3 regions of the Burkholderia sp. IDO3 genome follow, and region 3 is predicted to be linked to each of the others. Evidence: predicted binding sites of a transcription regulator. Region 3 holds the regulator's gene; each other region holds the start of a gene.
The links. Region 3 encodes FNR, which switches genes on or off when oxygen is low (the NO sensors DNR and NnrR bind a similar motif). Its sites were predicted from a motif close to TTGATNNNNATCAA; they were not measured.
Positions count from the first base shown of each region.

Region 1: a site for FNR is predicted at 5,007-5,020, ahead of DCN14_RS13240 (PAS domain-containing methyl-accepting chemotaxis protein). Genes of this name have one in related genera too.
Region 2: a site for FNR is predicted at 3,352-3,365, ahead of DCN14_RS32790 (universal stress protein). Genes of this name have one in related genera too.

Region 1 is NZ_CP028962.1:2,893,070-2,899,609, forward strand. It holds gene DCN14_RS13230 (porin) at 138-1,271, shown strand; gene DCN14_RS13235 (PAS domain-containing methyl-accepting chemotaxis protein) at 1,376-2,920, opposite strand; gene DCN14_RS13240 (PAS domain-containing methyl-accepting chemotaxis protein) at 3,291-4,835, opposite strand; gene DCN14_RS13245 (GNAT family N-acetyltransferase) at 5,255-5,824, shown strand; gene DCN14_RS13250 (DUF523 domain-containing protein) at 5,865-6,389, shown strand; gene pcaF (3-oxoadipyl-CoA thiolase) at 6,502-6,540, opposite strand, start outside.
Region 2 is NZ_CP028964.1:246,229-252,768, reverse strand. It holds gene DCN14_RS32815 (hypothetical protein) at 1-180, opposite strand, end outside; gene DCN14_RS32810 (BON domain-containing protein) at 236-886, opposite strand; gene DCN14_RS32805 (nitroreductase family protein) at 1,117-1,782, shown strand; gene DCN14_RS32800 (Hsp20/alpha crystallin family protein) at 1,888-2,322, opposite strand; gene DCN14_RS32795 (DUF1488 domain-containing protein) at 2,501-2,776, opposite strand; gene DCN14_RS32790 (universal stress protein) at 2,800-3,273, opposite strand; gene DCN14_RS32785 (hypothetical protein) at 3,417-3,959, opposite strand; gene atpD (F0F1 ATP synthase subunit beta) at 4,262-5,692, shown strand; gene DCN14_RS32775 (F0F1 ATP synthase subunit epsilon) at 5,689-6,147, shown strand; partial or broken gene DCN14_RS32770 (AtpZ/AtpI family protein) at 6,261-6,491, shown strand; gene DCN14_RS32765 (ATP synthase subunit I) at 6,495-6,540, shown strand, end outside.
Region 3 is NZ_CP028962.1:86,255-92,794, reverse strand. It holds gene DCN14_RS00435 (SDR family oxidoreductase) at 1-173, shown strand, start outside; gene epsC (serine O-acetyltransferase EpsC) at 399-1,319, opposite strand; gene DCN14_RS00425 (hypothetical protein) at 1,457-1,690, opposite strand; gene DCN14_RS00420 (DUF3005 domain-containing protein) at 1,968-2,375, shown strand; gene DCN14_RS00415 (universal stress protein) at 3,019-3,486, shown strand; gene fnr (fumarate/nitrate reduction transcriptional regulator Fnr) at 3,617-4,363, shown strand; gene DCN14_RS00405 (LysR family transcriptional regulator ArgP) at 4,410-5,303, opposite strand; gene DCN14_RS00400 (LysE/ArgO family amino acid transporter) at 5,409-6,029, shown strand; gene DCN14_RS00395 (aldo/keto reductase) at 6,359-6,540, shown strand, end outside.

The sequences.
Region 1 (6,540 bases), 330 kb from region 3:
TCCGTGCAATCGTTGAAGCGCGACACGGGATCCTGACCGAAGCCTGATCGTCGATCTTCTTCTTTTTCAAATCGCCCTCGCTTAATCGATACGTAATCCTTATAAAACTCGGATTCTTTCCCTGGGGAGAACCTTGCATGAAAAAGTCAGCTTCGACGCTTGCCGCACTTGCGACCTGCCTGGGATGTTCGATGCCGGCGCTCGCGCAGTCCAGCGTGAGCATGTACGGGTTGATCAGCACCGGCATCGGCTATGCCAGCAACGCCGGCGGCTCGCGCCAGTACGGCCTTTACTCCGGCACGATGCAGAACAATCGATGGGGTTTCCTGATCCGGGAGGATCTCGGCGGCGGATACACCGTGGTCGCCCAACTCGAGAACGGCTTCGACATCACCAACGGCAAGCTCGGGCAGGGAGGTCGCCTGTTCGGCCGACAGGCATGGGTCGGCCTGTCGAGCGACAAATACGGGACCCTCACGCTGGGACGTCAATACGACGCGTTCTGGGACTACCTGTCCGTTTATGCGGCGCCGAACACATCCGGCGGCACACTGGCGGCGCATCCGGGCGACGCCGACAACCTGATGGGAAGCTGGCGCTACAACAACAGCATCAAGTATGCGACGCCGACGTGGGCCGGTTTCTCGGCCGAAGGCCTCTATGCGATGAGCAATGCGACGAACTTCGCGATGAATCGGGCCTGGACCGCCGGCGTGCGATATACCGGCCAGCGGTTCAGCGCGGCCGTGGCCTATGTCGACATCCAGTCTCCGGGAACCCTGAACCCATCGGGCGCGGTCACGGACGATTACGCGGGCGCCCCCTTTTTCCTGTTCCGCTCGAGCCCACTGAACAACACCGCGGGCGTCCGTCGACAACGCAACGTCGGCGGCGGCGCCAACTACAAGGTGACGGACAAGTTCACGGTCAGCGCTTTCGTGGACGACATTCGCTACGACTACGTCGATCACACCAGCCTGCGCCTCGACAATTACGACGTGTCGTTATCCTACAAGCTGACGCCGTCCCTGTTCCTGTCCGGAGCATACGTGTACACGAGCGGCGCGTATGGCGGCCTGCAGGCGAACCCGCACTGGAACACCGGCGTCGCGAGCATCGACTACTTCCTGTCGAAGCGTACCGACATCTACCTGTACGACATCTTTCAGCGCGTCAGCGGCCCTCGCGCGACGGCAGCCATCTATGGCACCATCCCGTCGACCGGGAGGACACAGAATCTCCTGATCGTCGGCATCCGGCACAAATTCTGACGGCGTGCGCGAAGGACGCACGCGCCCGGCCCGCCGCCGCCGAACACATCCATGCAACAGCGAAGCATGCCGGCCACCACGGCCGGCATGCCCACGCCCGACGCTCATCTGAACACGTTCACCGCATCCACCAACCGCGTCGCCTGCTGCTTCAGGCTCTCCGACGCCGCCGTGCTCTGCTCGACCAGCGCCGCGTTCTGCTGCGTGATGTTGTCCAGATGCACGACCGCCTGATCGACCTGCGCGACGCCCGTGCTCTGCTCGGCCGTCGACGAGCTGATTTCCGCGATCAGGTCCGACACGCGCTTCACCTGCGTGACGATGTCCTCCATCGTCTTGCCCGCGCCATCGACGATCCGCGCGCCCGATTCGACCCGTTCGACGCTCGCGCCGATCAGCGTCTTGATCTCCTTCGCCGCATTCGCACTGCGCTGCGCAAGCGCCCGCACTTCACCCGCGACCACCGCGAAACCGCGCCCCTGATCGCCCGCACGCGCCGCTTCGACCGCCGCGTTCAGCGCGAGGATGTTGGTCTGGAATGCGATCCCGTCGATCACGCCGATGATGTCGGCGATCTTGCGCGAGCTGCCGGTGATGTCGTTCATCGTCGTGACGACTTCGCTCACCGCCTGCCCGCCGCGCTCGGCCGCTTCGCTCGCGGACACCGACAACTGGTTCGCCTGCAACGCCGTCTCCGCATTGCTCGACACCGTGGCCGTCATCTCGGCCATCGACGCCGCGGTTTGCTGCACGCTGGTCGACGCCTGTTCGGTGCGTGCGCTCAGGTCGTTGTTGCCCTGCGCGATCTCGTTGCTCGCGCGCTGCACGTTGAGCACCTGCTCGCTGACGTCGTCGACGAGCCAGCGGAACATCAGCCCGAGCTGGTTGATCGTGCGCAGCGTCATGCCGATCTCGTCGACGCGGTTCATCGCGACGCCGGTACGGCTTTCGCCGGTCGCGACACGCAACGCCTGGTCGCGCAACTGCATCAGCGGACGCGCGATCTGCGCATCGAGCCACAGCCCGGCCGCGATCGCCACCCCGGCCGTCGCGGCGGCAAATCCCGCAAGCCCGCCGCCGGTCAACCCGCATGCCCAGCCCGCGCCGACGACGGCCGGCGCCAGCACGCACAGCGTCGAATGCAGTCGCGCACGCACCGACATCGTCTGGAACAGCGATGCGACGCGCATCAGCCCGCCCCGGACGATCAGGCCCTTGTGGAAACGGCGGTTGCCGGCCTTGCCTTCGCGGAACGCGCGGTACAGCGCGTCGGCCGCCGCGATCTCGTCGCGCGACGCCTTGGTGCGCACCGACATGTAGCCGGTCGGCTGCCCGTTGCGCATGACCGGCACCGTATTCGAACGCACCCAGTAGTGGTCGCCGTTCTTGCGGCGGTTCTTCACGAGCGCGGTCCACGGCTCGCCGTTCTTCAGCGTCGCCCACATGTCGGCGAACGCCTCCTTCGGCATGTCCGGGTGCCGCACGACGTTGTGCGGCTGACCTTCGATCTCCTCGGGGGAAAATCCGCTGACCTGAATGAATGCGGCGTTCGCGTACTTGATGTAACTGTCCGCGTCGGTGGTCGACATCAGCGTCGCGTCGTCCGGAAAATCGAATTCGCGTTGCGTGACAGGCTGGTTATTGCGCATGGTATGGAGTCCCGTGTTGCGGATCTTGCGTCCGCCTGTGGATGGATGCGAGACCGTACGCATCGCGGGCGACCCGCATGCGTTCGATCAGACTCCTGCGCTTTCGGCAAATCTGGCGAAAACATTATGCCGACCGCGGGTAAATATGCATTAATCGTTCATCATCTTGATTTAGCCGAACACTTTGTTTATACGTGAATCAAATACTCAGTTTTATCAAGCATTTGCACGCCAATCATCTGAACATTCAGGGCAATTCATTCGACCGGATTCGCGAATAAATCCGGCTTGATGCATTCGAATCCGATCGAACCGGAAAGAGATTTCGCCGCCTCGTCGCGACGGGATACGCAAGCACGCGCCCCGGCGATTACCGAAACACGTTCACCGCATCCACGAGCCGCGTCGCCTGCTGCTTCAGGCTCTCCGACGCCGCCGCGCTTTGCTCGACCAGCGCCGCGTTCTGCTGCGTGATGTTGTCCAGATGCACGACCGCCTGATCGACCTGCGCAACCCCCGTGCTCTGCTCGGCGGTCGACGAGCTGATCTCCGCGATCAGGTCCGACACGCGCTTCACCTGCGCGACGATGTCTTCCATCGTCCTGCCCGCGTCGTCGACCCGCCGCGCGCCCGATTCGACCCGCTCGACGCTCGCGCCGATCAGCGTCTTGATCTCCTTCGCCGCATTCGCGCTGCGCTGCGCGAGCGCCCGCACTTCGCCCGCGACCACCGCGAACCCGCGGCCCTGCTCGCCTGCGCGCGCGGCTTCGACCGCCGCGTTCAGCGCGAGGATGTTGGTCTGGAATGCGATCCCGTCGATCACGCCGATGATGTCGGCGATCTTGCGCGAGCTGTCGGTGATGTCGCTCATCGTCGCGACGACTTCGCTCACCGCCTGCCCGCCCCGCTCGGCCGCTTCGCTCGCGGACACCGACAACTGGTTCGCCTGCAACGCCGTCTCCGCATTGCTCGATACGGTGGCCGTCATCTCCGCCATCGATGCGGCCGTCTGCTGCACGCTGGACGCGGCCTGCTCGGTGCGCGCACTCAAATCGTTGTTGCCCTGTGCGATCTCGTTGCTCGCGCGCTGCACGTTGTGCACCTGTTCGCTGACGTCGTCGACGAGCCAGCGGAACATCAACCCGAGCTGGTTGATCGTGCGCAGCGTCATGCCGATCTCGTCGACGCGGTTCATCCGCACGCCGCGCCGGCTTTCGCCGGTCGCGACGTTCAGCGCCTGGTCGTGCAACCGCTTCAACGGACGCACGATCTGCGCGTCGAGCCACAGCCCGGCCGCGACCGACACGCCGGCCGTCGCGGCGGCAAACGCCGCGAGCCCGGCACCGGCCAGCCCGCATGCACAGCCCGCGCCGACGACGGCCGGCGCCAGCACGCACAGCACCGAATGAACGCGCGCGCGCACCGACATCGTCTGCGGCAGCGACACGATGCGCAGCAGCCCGGTACGGACGACCAGTCCTTTGTGGAACGTGCGTTGCCCGGCCTTGCCGTCGCGAAGCGCGCGGTACAGCGCGTCGGCCGCCGCGATCTCGTCGCGCGGCGCCTTGGTGCGCACCGACATGTAGCCGTGCGGTGCGCCGTTGCGCATCACGGGCACCGCGTTCGCGCGCACCCAGTAGTGGTCGCCGTTCTTGCGGCGGTTCTTCACGAGCGCGGTCCACGGCTCGCCGTTCTTCAGCGTCGCCCACATGTCGGCGAACGCCTCTTTCGGCATGTCCGGGTGCCGCACGACGTTGTGCGGCTGGCCGACGAGCTCATCGTTCGAGAAGCCGCTCACATGGGCGAACGTGGTGTTCGCGTACGTGATGTAGCTGTCGGCATCGGTGGTCGACATCAACGTGACGTCGTCGGGAAATTCGAATTCTTGTTGGGTGACAGGCTGGTTGTTGCGCATGCAGCAGGGCTCCGAAAGGCGGATCGGAAGGCAGGATCCGCGCGGCGCAGAAATCACGCTCAGTAGCCGAAAAACGGTTTATCGCTTTACGACGGTCTCGTTCCTACTGTCGGCAATTCCGGCAAAAACCTTACCCTTGAAATGCAAAAAATACCGGATTCGCTTATCAATATGACCTGGATCAAATAATCTCGCGATAATCGATGCCGCGCTGTTCCACCGCGGCTCGATGCGTTATGAGAGAACGCCGGGCGGCAAACCAATGCCGGCGGCCGCTACGCGCGGCAAAACGATTCGCCCCATTTCACCCCATTCAACCGACATTCGATCAATTCGATGAAAAAGATCCGGCACGAACTGAATCGGCCACACCGGCACACGACATGCCGCTCGCAACGCACCGCCGGCCGGGCAACCGGATGACGCGCCGCACCGCTACCGAACGCGACGCGCTGTCGGCCCGCCTGCTCGCGCGCGACGAACTGCCGCTCGTGTGGACCATCGACCGGCGCGAGATCATTCACCATCTGTACGCGCTGCGCGACGGCGAACTGCATCTGGTCCCGGACTTCTACGACGTGCAAGGCTGGCCCGACGGCGAAGCCGAACACTACACGCCGATCCTGCTCGACTGTCACGATCGCGGCGGCTGGTGCGTCGGGATGTTCGACGGCACGCGGATCGTCGCGGCGGTCATCGTCGACGCCGATCCGCTCGGCGCGCAACGCGACATGCTGCAGTTGAAGTTCCTGCACGTGAGCCGCGACTGGCGCGGCTGCGGGCTCGGTGCGCGGCTCTACCGCGCGGCCCGCGCACAGGCGCGCGCGATGGGTGCGAAACGTCTGTACGTCTCTGCGACGCCGTCGCGGCACACGATCGACTTCTACCTGCGGCTCGGCTTCACCGTCAGCGCGTCGCCCGACCCGGTGCTGCATGCGCTCGAGCCGGAAGACATCCATATGGAAGCGCCGACCGCGAGCCGCGCGTAGCATTTCCGTTCGACCCACGCCGCCAACACGGAGAACGACCGTGCAGCACGCACCGCAGCAGCCGGCCCCGCCGAAGATCCTCGTCAGCATGTGCGTGCTCGGTCACCCGGTCCGCTACAACGGCTCGGCCCAGACCGCCGCTCACGCAGCGCTCGAACGGTGGCAACGCGAAGGGCGTCTGGTGCCGGTCTGCCCGGAACTGGCAGGCGGATTGAGCGTGCCGCGCCCGCCCGCCGAGATCGCAGGCGGGGCATCCGGGCAACGCGTGCTGTCGGGTGCCGCGCGCATCGTCGACGTGCATGGCACGGACGTCACGGCAGCGTTCGTCGACGGCGCGCAAACCGCGCTGGCGCTCGCGCGCGCGCACGACTGCCGCTTCGCGATCCTCGCGGACGGCAGTCCGTCGTGCGCAAGCCGCTACATTCATGACGGGAGTTTCTCGGGCCGGCGGCATGCCGGTGCCGGCGTCACGGCGGCGTTGCTGCGCGAGCATGGCGTCGAGGTGTTCGCGGACACCGAGATCGACGCGCTCGTCGCCCGCCTTGCGCAACGAATGGAAGGCTGAACGACGAAGTGGCCGTCACGACGGTCTCGTGACGGCCACTTCGTTGGCGTCGAAACTGCGATGAAGCGGCGCAGCGGCGTGGACCCGATCCTGCCGCCGCCGCGCGATGCGATCAGACGCGTTCGATCGCGATCGCGATGCCCTGGCCGAC
Region 2 (6,540 bases), on a different replicon from region 3:
GTCGACGGCGGCGTCGCGCTCGGTCGCATGGGTCCGGCTGTGCTCGAATGTGCGCTCGCACACGCCATCCGGCGACGCGAGCGTGATGTGGATCCGGCAGCGGAAGCCGCCCGATTCGGCCGCGATCGTCTCGATCGCGACCGACCAGTCCGCTTCGTGAAGTTCGCCTGAAAGTGTCATTCGACCGCCCTCCTGGATCTCCGCGGGCCACGCCTGCGCCGGCCGCCTGCGGGATTCACTCGACCACCAGGTCGTCGACGACGGCACGCACGCCTCGCGCGGACCACGCGGCGCCGCGCACGGCCTTGCGCTCCGAAAACGAGCCGACCTTGCCGGACAGCCGCACCGTGCCGTCGTGCACGTCGATCGCGATGTGCTTCGCCTCGCGCTCCGCGTGACGCATGATCGCGCGCTTGATGTTGCCGCCGATGTCGTCCGCACCGACCGCCCCCTGTACCGCGATGTGGTCGGTCACGCCCGTCACGCTGCGCATCTGCGAGATCGCGCGCACGGCGAGGTGGCTCTGGTACGCCCAGTCGACCTTGCCGGACAGCGTGATCCAGCCGCGTTCGACCTGCACCTTGACCGCGTCATCGTGCAGGCCGACCGTCCAGTGCAGCACCGAACGCACGGCTTTCGCGATGTCCTCGTCGGTACGCACGTCGTCGTCCGGCAGATGCACGGTCATGTCGACGACGAGTGCCTTGACGCCGGACACGCGGTTCGCCGCGCGCTCGATCGCCAGCTTCTCCGCATAGCTCGGCGGGTGACCCGACAGCGTCACGATCCGGTCGGCCACCTCGACGCCGATACGCGTCGCATCGATCGACGGGTCGGATTCCAGTTCTTCCTGAACGTCCTGCTTCAACTGCTTGTCGGTTTTCATCGTCTGCTCTCCTGTGAGCCGCGGCGTGCCTGTCCGCCGCACGCAGCCAGATTGGCACACGCGCGGCCCCGGCCCGCTGATACAGGTCAACGGATGCCTCGCGCCGTCCCGCACCGCCAGTCGATGCGTCGCTTGACGAAGGTCAACCCGATGCGGCGCGACCGTCCTATCGTGAGATCGCCGATGCGCGACGTTCCAGGCACGCGCAACCACGCTTCAAGGAGACTCGCATGACCGAACAGCAATTGCTGGCCTATTCGCCGGCACCCGCGGCGCAGCCCGCGTCGCCCCAGGGCGAGTCGCCGGCGATCGTCGACTTGCCGCGCCCGATGCTCGACAGCGACGTGTCGCTGATGGCCGCGCTCGCGAGCCGAACGAGCTCCCGCGAATTCGCTGCCACGCCGCTCCCGCCCGCGACGCTCGGTACGATGCTGTGGGCGGCGGACGGCATCAACCGGCCGGCGAGCGGCGGTCGCACCGCGCCGTCCGCGCACGCATTCAATGAAATCGACCTCTACGTCGCGCTGCCGTACGGGGTCTACCGATACGACGCAGCCGCGCATCGGCTCGTGCTCAAGCATGCGGTCGATGCGCGCAACCTGACCGGCTATCAGGACTTCGTCGGACGCGCCCCGCTGGATCTCGTCTACGTCGTCCGGACGGCCGCGATACTCGACATGCCGCAGCAACAGCGCGACGTGTTCTCTGCCATCGCGGCCGGCGCCATCGCGCAGAACGTGTCGCTGTACTGCGCGGCGGCCGGCCTCGGCACCGTCGTGCGCGGCTGGATCAATCACCGTGCGCTCGCCGACGCGCTACGACTGAACGAGGACGAGTTGCCGATCCTCGCCCAGACGGTCGGCTATCGGGCCGGCACGACGGCGCCGCACGCGTGAGCGAACCCGCGTCGGCATCCATGAAAACGGCGCGCGGATCGCTCCGCGCGCCGGCTCCTCCCGACGGGCGATGCGTGCCTGCATCGCCCGTTGCCCGTCATCCGCTCAACTGATCGCCAGCTTCTTCTGCCCGACCGGCGCCTTCTTCGGCAATGTCAGCGACAGCACGCCATCCAGATAGGTCGCCGTCGCGTTCGCGTCGTCGATTTCGGCGGAAAGGGAAAACGACCGGCTGATCGCACCGCTGTAGCGTTCGCGCCGAATCACCCGCTCGCCGTCCTTCTGTTCGCGGTTGCGCTCGACCTTTGCGTTGATCGATACGGTCGAGCCCTTGACTTCGATGTCGATGTCCTCCTTCGCAACGCCGGGCAGTTCCGCATTGACCTTGTAGGCGTCGTCACTTTCCGTCACGTCGATCTTCATCGACTCGAGATCCGGCTGGTCGGCCAGCGCCATGCCGCGCAGCGGCCTGAACAACCCCTGAAACAGGTCGGACACGGGTTCGATCGAAAACGGGTCGTAACGCGTCATGTTGCTCATGATTCGCACTCCTCATACAGATGACATGCGGCCGCCGCTTTCGTCCCGACAGCATGGGCCGCAATGGAGATCGGATGGCGCGGCACCGCATGCCGCGCAAGGGACGAATGATCTTTCGAAGTCCAGCGTACCTGCCCGCACCAGTACGTGCTTGATGCGGGTCAAAGGCGACAGCCGATTACGTACAGAACCGGAAATAACCGCTATGAAGCAGGATCGGCCGCCCGCCGACTTCCTCGAGCAGGCAGCGTGCCGCCCGCTCGATGGCGGGACGATGTCGTGCAAAGGCGTCGACGAGATCCTGCTCGCGGGGCGATGCCGCACGGAAGTGGTCTTCCAGCGCCTCCGCGGTGATCGCGCATCGCACGCGGCGGCCTTCGACGAGCGCCGGAAAGGCCAGCGCCAGGTCCAGGCCGCAGTACGTCGGATGTTCGACGGGAAAGGATATCTGCATGACGGTCACCCTGCGGCGCGACGCTAGGCCGCCGCCACGGCGGCAGGCGCGGCATCGTGACTGCGCACGAGCAGTACCGGACAACTCGATCCGCGCAGGAAGCGTTCGGCGACACTGCCGAGGAGCAGCCGCCGCACACCGCGTCGTCCGTGCGTTCCGATCACGGCCAGATCGATCGAACGATCCGCGACATAGCGCTGCAGCCGCTCGGCGATATCCTGACCGAGTTCGGTTTCGACGATTTCCGTCTCGCCGTTGACTGCCGCATGCGAGATGGTTCGTTCCGCGTTTCGCAGAACCGCCGCGCCGTCCCGCCGGACTTCGTCGAGCAGCGCGTCCGGGTCCAGTCGCCCGGCATACGTGATCAGCAACGACTTGTCGACGACGAAAACGGCGAACAGGCGCGCGCCGCACGATCCGGCCATCTTCAAGCCTTCGTCGAGCGCCCGGTTCGATGAAGGACTACCGTCCACGGCGACCATGATGTTCGTGTACATACCGACCTCGCTGGATGATCCGACGCGCCGGCGGCGTCCGGATATGTTTTCATCATCGGCGCGCGCGGGAAACCGGCGTTGACGGAAGTCAATGGTTTGAAAACGCAATGAAACCGGCCCTGGGGCGAGACGAGAGCGCCGGGTTATCGAGGCTCAACCGGTTGCGTCGGCGTTTCCGGTGCATGCGGCGGCTTCCCATACGACTGGAAGCCTTGTTCGATCTCGATGATTTTCATCGCGCACGCATCGTATTGCCAGCCCGGGCCGCCATCGCTGTCATACATGCCCTTGCACATGGCCTTGAGCCGGATCACCGCGCCGCCGTCGCCCGACGCCACGCGAGACGCCCACAGATAGACTTCCCCGGCGAGATACGGTTGTGCTGTTTCGATCCGGTCTGCACCGAAGCGCGTGATGCGGGTCGACGAATGCGCTTCGACGTAGCGGCGTGCGAGCTTCCACGCACGGTCGCATCCGGATGGCGTCGAACACTGCAGCGCCGCAGCCTGCCGTGCCGCGAGCAAGCGCGTTTCAGTCGACCTGAATGTCGCGCCCTGCCCGACTCCGGCACATGCCCCCAGCACGAGCAGGGCGCTCGCAGCCAACACCCGTTGTTTCATCGCCAATGCCTCGCAGAGCCATGAGGTCCGCCTGCAGTCCGGCAGCACGATCGCGCCCGACGTCATTCCGGCCATGTCGTGACGACCCGTGCCGCCCGCGTTGCGCAAGCGTCCGAATCGACTGTATCGCCGGCCTGCCGAATGCGGTTGTCCTGCGTCAATCGCGCGCCGATTGCCGAGTCACGCCGGCATGCCGGCGTGACCGTCCACATCCCCGCCTCCCGGCCGGCCCGCCGACACGCTCCTTGATCACGATCAATCGTCGACAGGATGCGCCGCAGTAAAAATTGGCCGTGGCCTTTTCCCGCGACCCGGCTCCGGACTGCACCGACCCGTGCACGGGCGCCCTCCAACACCGACAACAACCGATGAACACCGCATCGATCGGCAGTGTCTCCAGCCCGCAGCTTCCCGGACGCGTCGTCGCGGTGCGCGGCGCAGTCGTCGATCTCGCGTTCGCGGCGGGCTCGTTGCCGCCGGTGGACACCGCGATCTCGATCGAAGTCGACGGCGGCAGTGCGATCGTTGCGGAAGTACAAGCCCACCTCGATGAGCAGACCGTCCGCGCACTGGCGATGCAGTCGACCAGCGGATTGCCGAGAGGCGCATCGGCGCAGGCGTCCTGTCGGCCGATCTCGGTTCCGGTCGGCAACGCCGTACTCGGACGCCTGATCGACGTGATGGGCGCGCCGGGCGACCGGGGCGAACCGCTGCCGGCCGACGTCCAGCGCCGCCCCATCCATCAACCGCCGCCGGCGTTGTCCTCACAGGACAGCGCAACCGGCATCTTCGCGACGGGCATCAAGGTCGTCGATCTCCTCGCCCCGCTCGCCCGGGGCGGCAAAGCGGCGATGTTCGGCGGCGCCGGCGTGGGCAAGACCGTGCTCGTCATGGAGCTGATTCACGCGATGGTCGAGCGCTACAACGGAATATCGGTGTTCGCCGGTGTCGGGGAGCGCTCGCGAGAAGGCCACGAACTGCTGATGGACATGCAGCATTCCGGTGTGCTGCCGAAAACCGTGCTCGTGTACGGCCAGATGAACGAACCCCCGGGCGCCCGCTGGCGCGTTCCGCTGACGGCCCTGACCGTCGCCGAGCACTTTCGCGACGAACAGCGCCAGAACGTGCTGCTCCTGATGGACAACGTATTCCGCTTCGTCCAGGCCGGCGCCGAAGTGTCGGGCTTGCTCGGCCGGCTCCCGTCACGCGTCGGCTATCAGCCGACCCTGGCAAGCGAAGTGGCGGCGTTGCAGGAGCGCATCGTGTCCGTCGGCGGCGTCTCGATCACGGCGATCGAGGCCGTCTACGTTCCGGCGGACGATTTCACGGACCCTGCCGTCACGACCATCGCCGCGCACGTCGACAGCATGGTCGTCCTGTCGCGCACGATGGCCGCCGAAGGCATGTATCCGGCGATCGATCCGATCACGTCGTCATCGATCCTGCTCGATCCGCTGGTGGTCGGCGCCGAACACGTTCAGGTCGCGACCGACGTGCGGCGCACGATCGAGCACTACCGCGAGCTGCAGGATGTCATCTCGCTGCTCGGCATCGAGGAGCTGGGCGCGGACGACCGCCTGATCGTCGGCCGGGCCCGCCGTCTGCAGCGGTTTCTGACCCAGCCGTTCGCCGTCACCGAAGCGTTCACGGGGGTGCCGGGCCGCTCGGTCGCGGTCGACGACACCGTCGCGGGATGCCGCGCCATTCTCGACGGCGAATGCGACGCATGGCGGGAACAATCGCTGTACATGATCGGGACGCTCGACGAAGCCCGCGAGCGGGAGCGGGCAACATCATGAGCACGGTGCTTCACCTGAGCATCGCGACGCCCGCCGGGATGCTGGTCGATACGCCGGAGGTCGTCGCCTTCCGTGCGGAGGACGCAACCGGCAGTTTCGGTGTGCTGCCCGGGCATACGGATTTTCTGACCGTGCTGTCGCCCTGTGTCATGCGTTGGCGCACCGCAGACGGCACGCGCAGGTTCTGTGCGGTAAGCGGCGGCGTGTTGCGGATCGTCAACGGCAAGGACATCCGTATCGCGTGCCGTGACGGCGAACTCGGCGATGCGCTCGAGACGCTGGAAACACGCGTCCGTGAAACGCGCGCGGCGCGTCTCGATGCGGCGCGTAGAGTGCGGGTCGAGCAAACGCGCCTCAATACCCAGGCCATTCGGCAGATCCTGAAGTATCTGCGCCCCGGCACGGCGGACGCGGCCGGACGTGCGGACGGGACAAACGAGGGGGGCCGGCCATGAGCGGTAAGCCCCGAAGAAGGAATTCGCCTGCGCGGCCCGGGCCGGAGGCGAAAACGCGGGAGCCCGACGCACCGGTGCTCGAAGAGACCGCGCAACGCGCCGTCCGGCGAGACAGGCAGGCACGCGACGTGCCGGAGCCGACACTGGGCGCCAGACTCGGGCAGATCGGCATGCTTGGCTGGATGATCGTGATTCCGGCCTTGCTGGCGTTATGGCTGGGGCATTGGCTCGACCGGCACTTTCATACCGGCGTGTTCTTCTCCGCGCCGCTGCTGATGCTGGGCGCGGCGTTCGGTCTGTGGTCCGCATGGCGCTGGATGCATCGCCAGGGTCCAGGGAGCTGATACATGATGCCGATCCAGACGTTGTCGATTCCCCTCCAGGCTGCCGCGG
Region 3 (6,540 bases):
CATCGACGCCGCTCGCGCGCATCGCCGGCCCCGACGACGTCGCCAGCGCGATCCTGCTGCTCACGGGCAGCGCGTACAACGGCGTGGATTTCGTCGTCGATGCGGGGCAGAACCTGATCCGCGTCGATCAGGACGTGCTGTACAAGCACCGCTCGCCGGCCAGCAAGCACTGAGGCTCGGTGAGCGAAGGCGGCTGCGCGCCGCCTGCGTGCGCCGGGTCGCGCGGCTTTGCGCCGCTCACGCGCGACGCTCGCTGGCGGCGGTCAGGTCGTCGCTCCATTCCACCTCGTCCGCCGCGTCGTGCGGCGCGTCGCCCGAGCATTCGCACAGCTCGTCCGCTGCGTCCGCCCCATGCCGCTGCGTCGTACGGCGCGGCGCCCGGGCGTTCGCGCACCGCGTTACGGCTTCTCGCCGCTCCCGCCTTCCCGAACCTTGCCCTGCGCGACACTCGTGCCAGGCGGCACGCTGTGCGTGAGCCACACGTTGCCGCCGATCACCGAGCCGCGCCCGATCGTCACGCGGCCGAGAATGGTCGCGCCCGCGTAGATCACGACGTCGTCCTCGACGATCGGATGCCGCGCGTTGCCCTTGACCAGCGTGCCTTCGCCGTCGGCCGGGAAGCTCTTCGCGCCGAGCGTGACGGCCTGGTACACGCGCACGCGCTCGCCGATGATCGCGGTTTCGCCGATCACGACGCCGGTGCCGTGGTCGATGAAGAAGCTCGGGCCGATCTGCGCGCCCGGGTGAATGTCGATGCCGGTAGCCGAGTGCGCGATTTCATTGATGAACCGGGCGAGCAGCGGCACGCCGAGCCGGTGCAACGCATGCGCGAGCCGATGGTGCATCATCGCCAGCACGCCGGGGTAGCACAGCAGGATTTCGGTGATGTGCTGCGCGGCCGGATCGCCGGCGTACGCGGCCTGGATGTCGCTGACCAGCAGTGCGCGGACCGACGGCAACTGCCGCCCGAACTCGCGCGCGATCTCGAATGCGCGCTCGTCGAGTGCCGCGAACGGCGTGTCCACATGCTCGGGCAGGAACGGCAGCGCGCGGCGAATCTGCTCGGACAACACGCGCAGCGTGCTTTCGAGCGTATGGCCGACGTAATAGTCGACGCTTTCGTCGGTAAGATCGGGCGCACCGTAATGCGTCGGAAACATCGACGCGCGCAGGCCGGTGACAATCTTGCAGATCGCGTCGCGCGACGGCAGTTCGCGAATGCCGCGCGGATGACGCGTGCGATGGAGTTCCTCGCGCGACTCGCGCAAACCGGCGACGATTTCTTCGAGGCCCCACTGACGGGCGGGTGATGTCGACATATGCCAATGCAGGCAGCCGCGCGCAGTCGCACGGCCGCTAATAAAGTGACGGGTTCCGCAAGATTACCGCGTTTTTCGTCCGGCAGCGGCCCGCGGTGGATCGGCCGGATGGCCAATGCGGCCGGTGCGCGACGGCGTCAGATCGCGATGCTGCTCGCGTCGATCCAGCGCACGGCCCAGTCGCGCGCGTGCGCGATCGCAGCGCCTTCGTCGTTGAACTGGAGTTCGATCGGAAAAAAACGATTGGCAACGAGTTCCCCGTCGCTCGATCGGGAGATCACGACATAGGGCTTGAACGACCCGTCACTGGCGCGCGCGGGCGCGCAATTCAACAGATAACCGCGGTGCGTGAAGGCAGTAGTCGCTTGCATGAATCCGCCACCTCTAGTCCCTTGCTTTGTTGTTCACTACCCGTCTTTAAGGGTGCTGCGGCCCCCGGCGCGGGCAGAGACGGCGAGATCGCTTCCCCTCTCGCCGCTTCGCAGGAAAAGAATCATACTCTGTAGAAAACGCGTGTTCTAGCTGAAATAAATCACGACAAATCAATGCGCGCCGCGCGACCGCGGCGATCGCCCGCGCGCCTTTTCCCGTCGTGCCCGGAACGGGACTTGCTTCGATCCGGAGCGCTTCGCCGCCAGGAGAGCCGCGATGGAATCGTCAGCTCAAGCGCACACCGCGCATCCGCGCAGCATCGAACTCGACAACGACGACACGCACGACAGCACCGTCGACACCGACGGCAAGAATCGCGAAGCGTCGCGTCTTGCTGGCGGCGCGATCTCGCCCGATCAAATCACGCGCAGCAACGCATCGCTCGTCAACGCAATGCCCGAAGCCGGCGACGGCTTCGCGGGCTTCGACAGCCGCCCCGGCGGCAATCACCCGGCGTTCGCGCTGCGGGCCGGCTACACGGTGATCGAGAAAGGTTTCGATGCACCGCCGCACGCAGGCGACGAACTGTTCGGCCCGGTTCACCGGATGTACGGCAGCGCGTACTGGCCCGGGCACGGACGCCGGCCCGAACGCGTCATCGAGATCGCCGCGGTGCCGAGGTAGCGCGCGGCGTTTGAATCGATCGTTCGTTTGCCGGAGCGGCGCGCGGGCCGATGGTTCGCGCGGGCCCGGCTTGTGTTCGGCGCGCACGCGGACGATCTTCCGTATCGGTGTCGATACCGGCGCCGGTTCGCGGCGACGCGCGGGTGCGCCGCGCGCTTTCGATCGATGTGAATGCATCGATGTTGATCGAAATCAGGTTATTCGCAGTTCGGTTGCGATCCAATGGAGGCACGCGCGCGATTCGGCTTCGCCAAAGCGGACGTTGTCGTGCATCGGCGGACGGTGCCGCACCCCGGACCATCGCGCGACGCCTGTGCGGCCGCTGCCGTCACGATGCGGTATCCGCACGGTGTTCGTCCGCCGTCATCTCGCCGCAGACTGCCGCAACGCGCCGCCCGGACGGCCGGCCGGCGCGACGTCGCACGCCGCCGCACCCGTCACGCAGCGCAACATGCGGCGCGCGCATGGCTCGCGATCGGCATGCGCCGCTGCAACGACACAAGCGCCGCGATCGCGCGTGCCGATCGAGACGACCGGCATGTCGATGCAAAGTCCCTGCCGTTGGTTTACTCTGCCTCGCAGCAACGCACGGTCTGCCCGGCCGTTCGGCCGACTTCCGTTCAACCCGCCACTCGGAGACACTATGTACAAGCGCATTCTGGTTGCCATCGACGGCAGCGACACGTCCCGCCACGCATTCGATGCCGCACTCGCACTCGCGAAGGAACACGGCGCGGAACTGCAGCCGTTCTACGTCGTCGAGAACGCCGCGATCTACTACAACGTGCCGGGCTACGATCCGTCCGTGCTGCGCGACCAGCTCGTCGCGCAAGGCAACGCGCTCGCGGCGGATTTCACGAAGCTGATGCAGGCGGCGGGCGTGAAGGGCGAGACGCTGATGAGCGAAGCGTCGTCGCTCAACGACGTCTCGACGCTGATCCTCGATGGCGCGAAGGCATTCGGCGCCGATCTGCTGGTGCTCGGCACGCACGGCCGGCGCGGGTTCCGCCGCCTCGTGCTCGGCAGCATCGCGGAACAGTGCGTGCGCCACGCGACGTTGCCCGTGCTGCTGATCCCGGCCGCCTCGCACACGGATGAGCAGGAGGGCTGAACATGTTCGCGCGCGCACCGTGCTCACGCAACGGCCGGCATGCGCGCGCGGTCGCGACGTTTTGTCACCCGACCGCACCAATTTGCGGTGGGACAATGATTCTGTCGATTCAACGCCGGAGTAAACGATCATGCTGACGCCCGTCGCCACACGCCCCGCCGCCCCTTCCCATGCAGGCAACTGGGCTCCCCGCCAGGCCCCTCATTGCTCGTCGTGCGCAATGCGTCATCTGTGCATGCCGCAGGGCCTCGCCCCCGAAGCGCTCAGCCGCCTCGAATCGGTCATCTGCGCGGCTCGCCCGGTCAAGCGCGGCGAAGCGTTGTTCCGCGAAGGCGATGCGTTCGACAACCTGTATGCCGTACGTTCGGGTTCGCTGAAAACCGTCGCCACGCGCCATGATGGCCGCGAACAGGTCACCGGCCTGCACCTCGCGGGCGAAGCGCTCGGCCTCGACGGCATCTGCGACGACACGCACCCGCGCACCGCGGTCGCGCTGGAAGACAGCTCGGTCTGCGTGATTCCGTACAGCGCGCTCAAGTCGCTGTGCTCGGAAGCCGGCACGATGCAACTACGCATGCACAAGCTGATGAGCGAGCAGATCGTGCGCGAAACGTCGCAGACGATGCTGCTCGGTTCGCTGAATGCGGAAGAGCGCGTCGCCGCGTTCCTGCTCGACGTGTCGCAGCGCTACCTGAAGCGCGGCTACTCGCCGTCGGAATTCAACCTGCGGATGACACGCGAAGACATCGGCAGCTACCTCGGCATGACGCTCGAAACGGTCAGCCGCACGCTGTCGAAATTCCAGAAGCGCGGCCTGATCGAAATGCAGGGCCGCCTCGTGCAGATCGTCGACTTCGACGGCCTGCATCACGTCTGACCCGGCCCGGCGCGTGCGATACGCGCCGCATGCCTTCCCCGTCCGATCAGTCGAGAAACAGCGCGGCGCGCGCCTTCAGCGCCGCGCTGAAATCGTCGAGCCAGCCGATCGACAGGCGCCAGCTCTGCCAGTAAAGCTCGATGTCGACCGTCCGCCCGCGCGACATGTCGACCAGTTCGCCCGCTGCCAGCTGGCGATCGACCATCCGGTCCGGACACATTCCCCATCCCAGCCCCGTTTCGCATGCGCGTAGATACCCGGCGACGTGCGGTATCCAGTGTTGCGGCGGATCGAGCTCCGCACGCGTCACGCGCCGGATGAAACGCGCCTGCAGCCCGTCCTTCGGATTGAACATCACGCACGGCGCGCGGCGCAGCGCATCGCGCGTGATGCCCGCGCCGAAATAACGGTCGTGAAACGCCGGCGAGCACACCGCGCGATAGCGGATGCGCCCGAGCCGCGTCGACCTGCACCCCTGGATCGGCTCGGCCTGCGCGGTCACCGCGCCCTGCACGCTGCCGTCGCGGATGCGCGCGGCCGTGTAGTCCTGATCGTCGATCACGAGGTCGAGCAACGTCTCGCGCTCCGTGCAGAACGGCCCGACCGCGTCGATGAACCACGTCGCGACGCTGTCGTCGTTCACGGCCACGCGCAGCGTCGGCCATGCGCTCGCGATCTGGCCCGGCAATGCGGGCATCCGGCCGCCCAGTTCGGCCTCGAGCAACTGCACGCGCTCCGTATGCCGGCACAGCAGCGCGCCCGAGGTCGTCGCGACGCACGGCTGCCCGCGCTTGACCAGCACGCTGCCGACACGCTCCTCCAGCAGTTTCACCCGCTGCGACACCGCCGACGGCGTGACGTTCAGCTCCCTGGCCGCCCGTTCGAACGAGCCGTGCCGGATCACCGCCGCGAGGGCGTCGAGCAACGCGTAGTCCAGCATTAGATTTCCTTAATCGACATTAGGTAAATTAGCTTCTCTTATTCCGGGGCTGACCGCAGACTAGCGCCAACCGATTCCCCCGTCTACTGCTGTCAATTCCCCATCATGAACTGGATCGCTTTTTCTCACGGCGTGGCCCTGTGCGCGTCGCTCATCGTCACCATCGGCGCGCAGAACGCGTTCGTGCTCCGGCAAGGCATCATGCGCTCGCATGTCGGCAAGATCGTGCTGCTGTGCGCGCTGTCGGACATGATCCTGATCGGCACGGGCGTCGGCGGCGCGTCGGTGCTCGTCGAACGCTATCCGACCTTCGTCCACGCGGTGCTGTACGTCGGTCTCGCGTATCTCGCGTGGTTCGGCATCAACGCGCTGCGCCGCGCGTTCAAGCCGGGGCACGAAACGCTCGACGTCCGCGGCGACGCCGTCGCGCCGCCGCCGCAAAGCGCGGCCGCGATCGTGCTGATGACGCTCGCGTTCACGTGGCTCAACCCGCACGTGTATCTCGACACCTTCCTGCTGATCGGCACGGCCGGCGCGCGCGAGCCGGAAGGCGCGCGCTTCGCGTTCGCCGTCGGCGCGATGTCGGTCAGCGTCGTGTGGTTCCTCGGGCTCGGATACGGTGCGCGACTGCTCGCGCCGTGGTTCCGCAAGGCCGTCGCGTGGCGCGTGCTGGACGGCGCGATCGGCGGGATGGTGCTGTTCCTGGCGGCGGTGCAGTTGCGATAGCACGTTCGCCGATCGAAGCCCGGGCAGCGGCTTGCCGCCCGCACGCAGCAACCCTCCCTCCGTTTCTCCCGCCCGCATCCGCGACGAAATTCAGTTCCAGATCGAACGCAGCCGACCGGATCACCACGCAACGGACGACGCGTCCGCTATCCGCCGCGATTCCTCCGCCTCCACGGCGGCGGGCCGGCTGCACGATTTCGAGCGATCGGCGAGAATGTCCCGAGTCCCGCGACAACGGCGCAAGCGCGTCGCGCCCCGCCGTCTCGTCGCCGTCATCTCGTCCCATCCCGTAGTTCGATCCCGTCACCTCGCAGATTTCGGAGAGAAACATGGCACTACGCACCCTCGGCACGTCGGACATCCAGGTTTCACCGCTCGCCTTCGGCGGCAACGTCTTCGGCTGGACCGTCGACGAGAACGCATCGTTCGCGCTGCTCGACGCGCTCGCCGACACCGGCATCAACTTCATCGACACGGCCGACGTCTATTCGGCCTGGGCGCCCGGCAACAG